2 regions of the Paenibacillus sp. FSL H7-0942 genome follow, and region 1 is predicted to be linked to the other one. Evidence: a T-box and tRNA genes for the amino acid it is inferred to sense, from the RefSeq annotation. Region 1 holds a T-box; the other holds one or more tRNA genes.

Evidence for each region. A T-box is a leader RNA that pairs with one kind of tRNA and senses whether it is charged. The one in region 1 lies ahead of leuS (leucine--tRNA ligase), so its partner is inferred to be a tRNA-Leu.
Region 2: it encodes a tRNA-Leu, which carries the amino acid that the T-box ahead of leuS (leucine--tRNA ligase) is inferred to sense. The anticodon was not compared.

What each region holds. Positions count from the first base shown of each region.
Region 1 covers NZ_CP150279.1:4,917,687-4,923,587, forward strand. Annotated here, with positions in the region: gene MHI48_RS21885 (helix-hairpin-helix domain-containing protein) at 35-670, opposite strand; gene comER (late competence protein ComER) at 856-1,701, shown strand; gene leuS (leucine--tRNA ligase) at 1,682-4,126, opposite strand; T-box leader at 4,205-4,474, opposite strand; gene MHI48_RS21900 (phosphotransferase family protein) at 4,586-5,542, opposite strand; gene MHI48_RS21905 (class I SAM-dependent methyltransferase) at 5,768-5,901, opposite strand, start outside.
Region 2 covers NZ_CP150279.1:2,334,261-2,340,161, reverse strand. Annotated here, with positions in the region: gene MHI48_RS10650 (hypothetical protein) at 1-73, shown strand, start outside; gene MHI48_RS10645 (YqzE family protein) at 194-412, opposite strand; gene MHI48_RS10640 (N-acetylmuramoyl-L-alanine amidase) at 608-1,351, shown strand; gene MHI48_RS10635 (divergent polysaccharide deacetylase family protein) at 1,326-2,120, opposite strand; gene MHI48_RS10630 (carbohydrate-binding protein) at 2,572-4,266, shown strand; tRNA gene MHI48_RS10625 (tRNA-Leu) at 4,412-4,495, opposite strand; gene pelA (pectate lyase) at 4,672-5,634, opposite strand.

The DNA.
Region 1 (5,901 bases):
ATTCCTCCCGCTTGATACAATTTATATTTTAATTTTACCGGATCTGCACATACGGCGCCATCTTCTCCAGCATCTTCATCCCGATTCCTTTGACCTTTGTCAGATCACTGACTTTCGCAAAAGGACCATGTGCATTCCGATAATCCACAATAGCCTGAGCTTTTTTCTCTCCGATTCCGGGAAGCTCCGTAAGCTTGGAGACAGGCGCTGTATTCACATCAATCTTGCCATTGTCGCTAACTTCCTCACGAACTACAGATGGATTACTGCCTAATACCGTCTCGGAAGTAACCGAAGGATTCGAATTCGTACCCTGCACAACTGGTTCAGTCGAATTTGAGGTGGCCGGTGGATTATCATTCGTCTGACTTGTAGTTTGAACAACTGAATCACCTTCAACCCCAACGCTCGCAAGCTCTTTAGACTCTTCTGCCTTTGTCTCATTCCCAGTCTGCATCCCACTTGCATCCGCTCCCGAAGATGCTCCTGTATTGCCCTGAACCGAAGTAGCCGACTGTACAGCAGGGAGTTCCTGCTCTATCGTCGGCTTCTCGGTGCCGAGCTGCAAGGGTTCCCAGCCACTAGGTGGTTGTTCACTTTTGCCCGACCATAATATAAGTATACTTCCAACCACCACAGCAGCAATGGTCATCCCTTTGTTCCATCTCATTCTTCCACACCTCTCCCTGAATTCAAAATCATTCATTTCGAACACGGGCGGTGCTTCCGAACCGTTGAACTTTCCTGATGAAACAAGTTGTGCATTTTTCATGTCATGTGAAACAGGTCCTCACGCATAGAATAGAGGGAATGAACTGCGCCAGTACCGTAAAGCATGAAAGGAGGCCTGAAACAATGAAGGTTGGATTTATCGGAACCGGCAGCATGGGCAGCCTGCTAATCTATGCCCTGATCCAATCGGGTGCACTTGAGCCCCGGCAGATCGCGGCCAGCAATCGAACCCCGTCCAAAGTACGTCAGTTATCCCTCCGTTACCCCGGTCTGCATGAATCCCAGAGCAATCGGGAAACGGTGATCCGAAGTAATATCATCTTCCTGTGCGTGAAGCCGCTTGAATTCAAACATGTTATTGACGACATCCTGCCTGTCGTGAATCCCAATCATATAATTGTCTCGATCACCAGTCCCGTGCAGCTGCGACATCTGGAATCTTCACTTCCTTGCAAAGTCTCCAAGGTAATTCCCAGCGTCACACACCAAGTCGGCAGCGGAGCATCCCTCTGCATACATGGCGAACGAATGACCAGTGAAGACCGCGCTGTGTTGGAAAGTCTGCTCAGTCATATAGGCAGGCCGTACCAAGTGGATGAAGCCTGTACACGAATCACATCCGACTTCTCCAGCTGCGGACCTGCATTCATATCGTTCTTTTTGGAACAGTGGATCGAAAGTGCAGTGAAGCTGACAGGTATCAAAAGGGCAGATGCCTGCGCTCTGGCTGGCGAAATGCTCCTGGGAACAGGCAAGCTGCTCACCGAAGGAGGATACACCCCGCAAGAGCTTCAGGCTCGTGTCGCTGTACCTGGCGGTATTACCGCTCAGGCACTTGCACTGCTGAAGGTTAGTCTTGACGGCGTTTTCGACAGCCTGATCCACACGACACATGACAAATATGATGAAGATTTGTTAAAGCTGGATGAACTATTCCGAACCGGTGAGATTAACCGGCAACAATATTAACGAGTTTGCCTGGAACGGCAATGACCTTACGAATGGTCTTGCCTTCCAGCGCCTGCTTAACAGGTGCCAGCTCCATCGTAAAGTCCTGCATACCCTGTGCATCCAGATCCTTCGCGATTGTAGCACGAGTTACAATTTTACCATTTACCTGAACAACGATTTCTACTTCCGCATCCACTGTCATGGACTCATCATATTCAGGCCAAGCCACGTAAGAGATTCCACCTTCATGACCCAAACGACTCCACAGTTCCTCTGCCATATGTGGTGCCAGTGGTGACAACAGCTGCACAAATTTCTCCATCGCTTCACGAGGCAGTGTGTCCGCTTTGTATGCATCGTTGATGAAAATCATCAGCTGGCTGATGGATGTGTTGAAGCGCAGATGTTCCAGATCTTCCGTAACTTTTTTGATCGTTTTGTGAGCAGTCCGTTTGAACTCATCCGTTCCACCGTCCACCGTAATCTTGTCATTGATGGCTCCTGTGTCTTCGTTAATGAAGAGACGCCATACACGTGACAGGAAGCGGTGCATGCCTTCAACCCCGTTTGCATTCCACGGTTTTGTCGCTTCCAATGGTCCCATGAACATCTCGTACAGACGCAATGTATCTGCACCGAATTCATTCACAATTTCATCCGGGTTAATGACATTACCACGAGATTTACTCATTTTCTCATTATTGGTACCCAGGATCATACCTTGGTTGACCAGTTTGTGGAAAGGCTCTTTGGTCTCCACAACACCCAGATCATACAGCACTTTGTGCCAGAAACGAGCGTACAGCAAGTGAAGTACGGCGTGCTCTGCTCCGCCAATGTACAGATCAACTGGCAGCCACTGCTGCTGTTTCTCCTTGGAGATCAGTTCCTTGTCATTGCGCGGATCGATAAAGCGCAGGTAATACCAGCAGCTACCCGCCCATTGTGGCATGGTATTGGTCTCGCGACGTGCCTTCATTCCCGTTTCCGGATCTACCGTATTCACCCACTCCGTAACATTCGCCAGTGGTGATTCTCCTGTACCCGAAGGTTTGATCTGGTCGATATCAGGCAGCAACAGTGGAAGTTGATCCTCCGGTACGGTCTTCATCGTTCCATCTTCCAGATGCAGAATCGGGATTGGCTCCCCCCAGTAACGCTGACGGCTGAACAGCCAATCGCGCAGACGATAAGTCACTTTTCCTTGTCCTTTACCGTTCTCTTCCAACCAAGCAATCATCTTGGCAACCGCTTCTTCATTGTTCAGTCCGTTCAAGAAATCGGAATTCACATGCGCGCCATCACCCGAATATGCCTCTTGTGTAACGTCTCCACCTTGAATAACCTCGATGATATCCAGACCGAACTGCTTCGCAAATTCCCAGTCACGCGCATCATGACCCGGAACAGCCATAACCGCACCTGTACCGTAACCTGCAAGAACGTAATCAGCAATCCAGATCGGCAGTTTTGCACCATTAACAGGGTTGATTGCATAAGCGCCAGTGAATACACCTGTTTTGTCTTTGGCCAAATCTGTACGTTCCAGATCACTCTTACGAGAAGCCTGCTCCTGATAAGCCTGAATAGCTTCACGTTGGTCATCGGTTGTAATTGCTTCTACCAACTCATGTTCCGGAGCCAGTACTGCAAAGCTCGCACCGAACAATGTGTCCGCACGGGTAGTGAACACCTTGATAACTTCCTCGCGACCCTCAATGGCAAATACAACTTCCGCACCTGTTGATTTACCGATCCAGTTGCGCTGCATATCCTTGATGCTTTCAGACCAATCCAGCTCTTCCAGGTCTTCCAACAGACGCTCTGCATACTCGGTAATTCTCAGAACCCATTGACGCATCGGTTTGCGTACAACCGGATGCCCTCCGCGTTCACTCTTGCCATCAATAACCTCTTCATTAGCAAGTACCGTTCCAAGGGCTTCACACCAGTTAACTGCAACTTCGTCCACATAAGCCAGGCCTTTATTGTACAGCTGGATAAAGATCCATTGTGTCCATTTATAGTATTCAGGGTCCGTTGTACTGATCTCACGATCCCAGTCATAGGAGAAACCAAGCGATTTGATCTGGCGACGGAAATTGTCAATATTACGGAATGTAATATCTCGTGGATGTTCACCTGTATCCAGTGCATGCTGCTCAGCAGGCAGACCGAAAGCATCCCAACCCATTGGGTGCAATACGTTGTAACCGCGCATACGTTTGTAACGGGAAACGATATCTGTTGCCGTATATCCTTCCGGGTGACCTACGTGCAGACCTGAACCGGATGGATAAGGGAACATATCCAGTGCATAAAATTTCGGTTTAGCAGGGTCCTCACCCGTTTTAAACGTTTTATTTGCATCCCAGTATTGCTGCCAACTTTTTTCCATGACTTGTGGCTGATAGCCGTGTTTCGGCTGGTTATTCTCACTCATCTATTATTCCTCCTTCAGGTTATTCGCTTTAGCTTTAATTGCAACAAAAAAACCTCAGCATCCCGTAGCGTTTGCAGCGCTAGGGACGAGAGGTTGAATTCCCGTGGTACCACCCTAGTTAGCGGACGAACGTGCTTCGTCATCCACTCCCTTTGGACCTGTAACGGCGGTTAACCGATGCGGATTTCCATTCCTGAACCCAAGCTTTATACAAGCAGGTTAAACAGAATGGTGTAATCACCGCATTTCTCCAAGGCGAGTTCGCAAATCACTGTCAACCGGCTTGCACCAACCGCCGGCTCTCTGTTATGTACAGGAATTACTACTGATCCTTATCATCGAAATATGTATACAATATCGGGACCATTATATAAAAAAGTACGCCCAAAGTCAATATTACACGTTATAATCGCCATCTTGAAGTCCACGGTACGTACCGTTCATAACGCTGGTTGCTGTTCAGGATAACCGAAAACGCTCAATGCCTTCCTCCAGATTATGAATGGTCCAATTCACATGTTCCTGATTATCATATTGACGATAAGCGCACTCAATGCGCAGCACCAGATCAAAGTACAAGTCATAGAGTCTTCTTCTTTTTAGCTCACTTTCAGTCATAATCGCACGCCCATACCCTTTCACAAAACCAGCCGTATAGTTAAAATGACTGAAATAATGCTCCATCAGAGGATCTGCCCACAGTGATCGTTCAAAATCAATAATCGCTGTGATTCGACCCGCGTCCACTAGTACATTGCCATCCCACAGATCCCAACTGATAAGCACAGGTTCTTTGACATCGTCCAGCACATCCGATTTTTCTTCAATCAGGCGTCTCAATTCAGGGTAATCGATCAAAAATGTAATCCCGGCTTCTTCCCCGTCGGTAAGAATGTCATCCATCAGATTCATAAATGCATCTTTCCATGTGGAATATCGCTGTTTTTGCTCCGAGAAATATCCAAACTGCTCGCCCTTGATTTCATTAATTCGACGATTGTACCGACCGAGCTGGTGTTCAATGGCCTCCTGCTCTTCCGCAGAATATTGATCCTTGACCTGATTATAGGGCGCTCCAGACATGTACTCCATGATAAAATAACGCGCTGAAGCCATAGTTAACGAATCATCATAAGCCAACACTTGGGGCACGGGAACATCCTGTAGCTCCGTAATGAGGCGTAGTGCCTCAACTTCGGCAATCATGAGATCCTGTTCACAGCGCATCAGATTTGTCGAAGCTGACGGTGCAATTTTGAGTACCACTCGCTGTGCGTCACTCAGTGTAATGAGATATGCATGATTGGCCCAGCCATCCACCATTTCCTTGTAGTCCTGTATACTTGCAGAGAAATGCTGCTCTATTATGGCATTCAACTGTTCTGACGTAAGTCTTGTTTTATATGTACTTTCCATTTCTACACCTCACATTGACAATTGATTTATTTTCTCAGAAAACGCTTTCTATCCGACTATTATCGCCTCCTTTACTTTAACTGGCAATACTTTTTGTCACGTCGTTATGTCTTTTCTTGCATTCCTCTACCCTATTTAAGACTATTGCTATTCATTCTCCATAAAAAATCAAACAAAAAACTGCCCTTATGCACCATACATAAGGACAGTTTTCATTACTCGATCTTACTTCACAGCCACGTAGAACAAGCGCTGTGCGCTGTCTCCAGCTTCTTTCCATTCAAAATCCGCATATACCTTCACGTCTTTAAAACCTGCCTTGGATAACTCCAGCTTCATCCAGTCCGGATTATATGCAC
Region 2 (5,901 bases), 2.6 Mb from region 1:
ATCATCCATTCAACGCTTTGTCCCTTTAGGCACATTGCAGCAAGATGGCTTTTTTTACATCGTATATCCTTAATCATCAGCAAATTCTCAAGATACATTCAGATAACCTGTAAAACAACAAATAAGACGCCTTCCCATTTTATCAAGGGATTGCGTCTTTTGGTTTACCATTAGTGAAATAGGTAAGGGATCGTCACCCTTTTCCCGAAGAACTTCGTTTATGAGACTGTGTATCGAATTCTTTTTCCTTTTTCCCCACCCACAGGGATACAGCGAAAGGGATCATACCAAACCACTTCATCGCCCACGGCTCTTTCCTTTTGGTGCGACCTTTCCGCTCATCCTTCGGCGTATCGATATAATGTACTACACGTTGCGTAATGTATTTTACCAACTCATCACTTTTGGCCATAACCTCTGCCTCCTTCGCTCCTGCACTTTCACGGAGCTTACGATAGTTCTATTGTGTGCAGGATGTGCAATGGTTAAACATTTTTTTATTGAAAGGAGTATGAAAACCCTCAAAATGCACAGTCTAATGCCAAAGGTATCCATACAGTCTTTAATCTGCATCCGGTACCTATTTCATGAAGGAGTGTGTATTCCCATGTATAAGCTGCTGACCGCTTCGGTGGCCTTGCTCATTAGCTTCCATTGTCTTCCCATGCTGCCCCATGTCGCTTATGGAAAAGCAGCCCCGTCCCAGAACAGTCCATCCATGTTGCCAGTGACCGATGGAGATGCTTATCGCTCAAGTCATCATGCCTTTGCAGCACCCGTTATCCTGCTCGACGTAGGCCATGGGGGTATTGACGGTGGTACGTCAGCCCAAGGTGTGCTGGAAAAAGATATCAACCTGGCGATTAGCCAAAAGGTCTATCTCCTGCTTCGCAGCAAAGGTTATGCCGTTATCATCAATCGGCTTGGTGATTATGCACTTAGCGATGAGAACCGCTGGCTGAACAGCCGCTCCCGTCATACCAGAGATCTTGCCCAACGTAAAAGCCTTAGCGAAGAAGTAAGTACAGATATCGTGGTCAGCATTCATGCGAACTGGAGTCCCCGATCTACTGCACACGGCCCGGTGGTACTGCACCAGAAAGAAGGCAGGAGTTATTTGCTGGCCCAATCCATTCAGGATGCCATGAACAAGTTGTACGGAACGGAGCACGGGGTTGTATGGGGCAAGCCCTTTTATATATTGAATTACGTGAAGCAACCTGCCGTCATCGTCGAAACCGGATTTTTGAGCAATGCGGCAGATCGAGCTAGAATGAATGACCCCGCTGAGCAAAAACGAATCGCCCAGTCCATTGCCAATGGCATTATTTATTATCTGTCGGTAGTGTAGGAGCAGACTGCCATTGCCACACATCTCGAACCAGATCACCAATCCCTACAAATTGGACCTGATTTTGCAGACGGGAGACGGATTCACGAATTACTGCGGATGTGTTCATCCCCGAATGACCGACATGACCAATGACAACACAGATATCCTTGTCAATCGCACGCTGAGCAGCCAGATCCAGTTGCTTGCGAATGTGTTGCTTGGAATTTTGATCATCCAGGAAAATGTCATTACCTACAGGTGGCATATTTTTGGATACGGCCAGTTCCCCCACCACAGAGCGAAAGTTCGTACGGCTGTCTACAAAGAAGAGGCCCCGCTCCTTGCATACATCGAGCACAATGGACATGATGCGTTTGTCCGAAGTAATTTTGGAACCCATATGATTGTTCATGCCAATGGCGTGGGGCACATCATCAATCGCTTTCTCCACGCGTGAGCGGACTTCTTCATCTGTTAGATTGGATGTGATTGCACCCGGGCCCAGCCATTCAGGTCGTCCTTTCTTGGGTTCCATGGGCATGTGCACAATCACATCCATTCCCTTTTCATGTGCAGCCATCGCATCTTTTTTCGTTGTTGGCAAAAAAGGCATAACCGCTACCGTTAGTTTAACTGGCATCGCCAGGATCTCTGCCGTACCCTTCATGTCATTACCAACATCATCGATGATAATCGCTAACCGTTTGTGATTCGATGTGGACTCTGAAGCTGCCGCTGTAGGCCCTCCTGCCGATATGCCTGCGTAGAACACAATCAACAATGCCATGATACCTGCAATGAATCGATAAATCTTTCTCTGTACCTTCATCATGATTCCCTCCCCGTAACTTCTGTGATCTCATTGTTTGATAATGAAGGGAGGATTATGTAAGCCAAACCCTTCCTTAATAATCATATCCCCGCCATTGAAGACCTCTATCTCAAGTGAAGATCTCCATCATTCCAGTTTTCTCCTTAGCATTCAGACAAGAACTGTCATTGAACAGTTAGAAAATAGAGATTAATTAGAAAAAATACTGTAATTTGTCAGGTTTTCAGTTTAGGAATTATTTAGTAGAATCAACAAATGAAAGAGGTTCTATGCTTCATTTCTATCCTATGATTTATGGGAGGAGGTTTTGAAAGGGTTTACATAAAATAAATGCCAGACAATCCGCTATTCTTGTTTGTTATTCCTGGTTGCGGTTTCTCTATGTAACTTACTATTATCGAGGAGGATGAAAGTAGTGAAATTCAAACTAAAAAAGACGATTAATGTTCTTTTGGCCTGTTTAACAGCCCTGCCTTTGATGTTAACCCCGACAAATGTGTCAGCAGCCAGCGATGCCAACATTAATTTGTCCTCGGAAAAACAGCTGATCAAGGGCTTTGGGGGCATTAACCTTCCTGCCTGGATTGGTGATCTGACTCCCGCTCAACGTGAAACTGCTTTTGGTAATGACCAGAATCAATTAGGCTTCTCCATTCTCAGAATCTACGTTGATCCAGATTCCAATAACTGGTATCGTGAAGTTGCCACAGCCAAACGGGCTATCGAAAAGGGTGCTATTGTATTTGCATCCCCATGGAATCCTCCAAGCAGCATGGTTGAAACATTCAACCGCAATGGGGACACAAATGCCAAACGTCTGAAATACGACAAATATACCGCATATGCGCAACATCTGAACGACTTTGTAACCTACATGAAAAATAACGGCGTAGATCTGTATGCCATTTCTGTACAAAACGAACCGGATTATGCTCATGACTGGACTTGGTGGACTCCACAAGAGATCCTTCGATTCATGAAAGAAAATGCCGGGTCCATCCAAGGTACCAAAGTCATGGCGCCTGAATCCTTCCAGTACTTAAAGAACATATCCGACCCAATCCTGAATGATCCGCAGGCACTTGCCAACATGGACATTCTGGGAGCACATACGTATGGAACCCAGATTTCGAATTTTGCCTACCCTCTCTTTAAGCAAAAAGGAGCCGGTAAAGAACTGTGGATGACTGAAGTGTATGTTCCAAACAGTGACAACAACTCAGCAGACCGCTGGCCTGAAGCATTAGAAGTTTCCTATCACATGCACAATGCCATGGTAGAAGGTGATTTCCAGGCCTACGTGTGGTGGTACATCCGCAGACAGTATGGTCCGATGAAAGAGGACGGTACCATAAGCAAACGCGGGTATAATATGGCTCATTTCTCTAAATTCGTGCGTCCAGGCTACCTGCGAGTCGATGCAACGAAAAATCCGGATACGAACACATTTGTCTCAGCCTATAAAGGTGATAACAAAGTCGTCGTCGTGGCAATTAACCGTGGAACTTCAGCCACAAGCCAAAAATTCGTTCTGCAAAATGGTAATGCCTCTACTGTGTCCTCATGGATTACGGACAGCAGTCGAAACCTGGCAAGCGGAACCTCGCTTAACGTATCCAATGGAGCCTTCACGGCACAGCTCCCGCCTCAGAGCGTAACAACGTTTGTTGCCAACGTTACTGGCGGAAATAGCGGCGGGAATACAGGCAGTGGCACGACGTATGAAGCCGAGACCGGAACGTCACTTACGGAAGCTGCCATTGAAACAATCTACCCCGGTTACACTGGCTCCGGGTATGTTAACTTCAATGCGATGACTGGTTCAGCCATTCAATGGAACGGCATTAATAACACGACAACAGGTACCAAAAACGTAAAGTTTCGTTATGCGCTGGAAAGCGGCACTCGGAACCTCGACATTTTTGTGAACGGAACCAAAGTCATCAGCAACGAGCCCTTTCCCGCTACGGGAAGCTGGTCCACTTGGGTTGAAAAAACAATACAGGTCCCCATGAACACGGGGACCAATACATTGAAAGTGGTTACCACCGGATCGGAAGGACCGAATATTGACAGCGTTAATGTTACCGCAGCACAATAAACGTTCCGTATGGCTGATGGAAGACATTTGCTGTACGTGCAGCTAAGCACTAACCTCTTGAATACTCATCACTAAAGTTAGTGTTATATCAAAAAATGCAAAAAAAGACTCCTTAAGCGTTAGCTTAAGGAGTCTTTTTATTAGATGCGGTCGAGAGGACTCGAACCTCCACGGGGGTTAGCCCACACGGACCTGAACCGTGCGCGTCTGCCAATTCCGCCACGACCGCATATTGTATCTTCGTCATCCATATCGGCGACAAGAAACAATATATCATGCGTAATCTATCATGTCAACACTGAAAATAATAACAATAAAGCCCGAATCAGACGTCCATGTCGATTCGGGCCTTACCTTTAACTGTTGCTAATAGTTTGGTTCATTAATACGGAAGCATACTACAAATTACAGCTTGGAAGGCCAGTTGCCATACCATGCATAACCGCCTCTTCTTTCTTTATCAATATCACTTAATTTGTATTTAACTACCCCGTCACGACCAATAAAGATTGGTTTATCCGTTCCGATCTCATAGAAGCGTGCCCAAATTGGTGCAGCTTTGGAATCAGCGATAATTTTACTATCTCCATTAGCTCTTTCATACTTGTAACCCGTAATTTTCACTTTGTTAAACCAAGCCTCCGCTCCTTTAATGGATGCGGTAATTTTAGCGTTAGCAGGTCTGGTTTTCAGAAATTTAACAATCGTTACACTCTCTCCAGCTGTCAGTGATGGCACTTCGTAGATTCTTGCGCTCGCTGGTTTAAGAGAGCTGGAATCATGTTGTTGTCCCCATGCTGTCAGCTTACCACCTGAAACGACCTGTGTATTCAGAATCGCCTCCACACCTTTGGCAACTGAATTTTTACTGCGGTTAGCAAGTGTGCTGTCGATAAATGAGAAATCACCTTTTCGTGCTGCTACTTCATCCAGCATGATCATTACATTAATCATGGCATCATCATTGTAAGTGATGTGCTTGTGGTATCCGGAGCTTTGGTAAACTTGTGGCCACCCGCCGTTTGAATACTGCATGTTGATCAAAAAGTTAATTCCTTTGATTGCAGCTGTGGAGTAACGCGGATCATTCGTCTTTTTAAATTCCTTCGCCAATCTTCTAATTTCTGAGTATGTAGCCTTGTTGTCTATCGTGGACTTTGCCCACTCTCCACTTGTCTGTTTATAATCTTTTCTCCAACCTCCATCCGGCAGCTGGTTCTTCAAAATATCAGAAATACTCGCTGTAGTACCCGACGCATCTGCAGCAGATACCGTCCCTACAGGGAGAACTGCCATTCCAACTACTGAGAACACCATCGTACATGCCAGGACAAAAGTAATTATTTTCTTCGCTTTCAAATGTAACACTCTCCTATGTTCGTTTTTATAAATCTTCCACTTCTACTTTACGTATGATATACGCCCCAAACCTCCTTTATTTGTATTTATCGCATAATAAAATCAATTTTCATCCAATATGTGGATTGGATAATCAGATAATATGCAAAAAATCGATTTTTGTCAATATATGCAACTTAATGAATATAATCTCTCTAATTCTACATAACGGGATAGTTCTTTTAACTCATGACAAACCTATTTATTTATCCAAATTCGTCTTAAACGAACCAATAA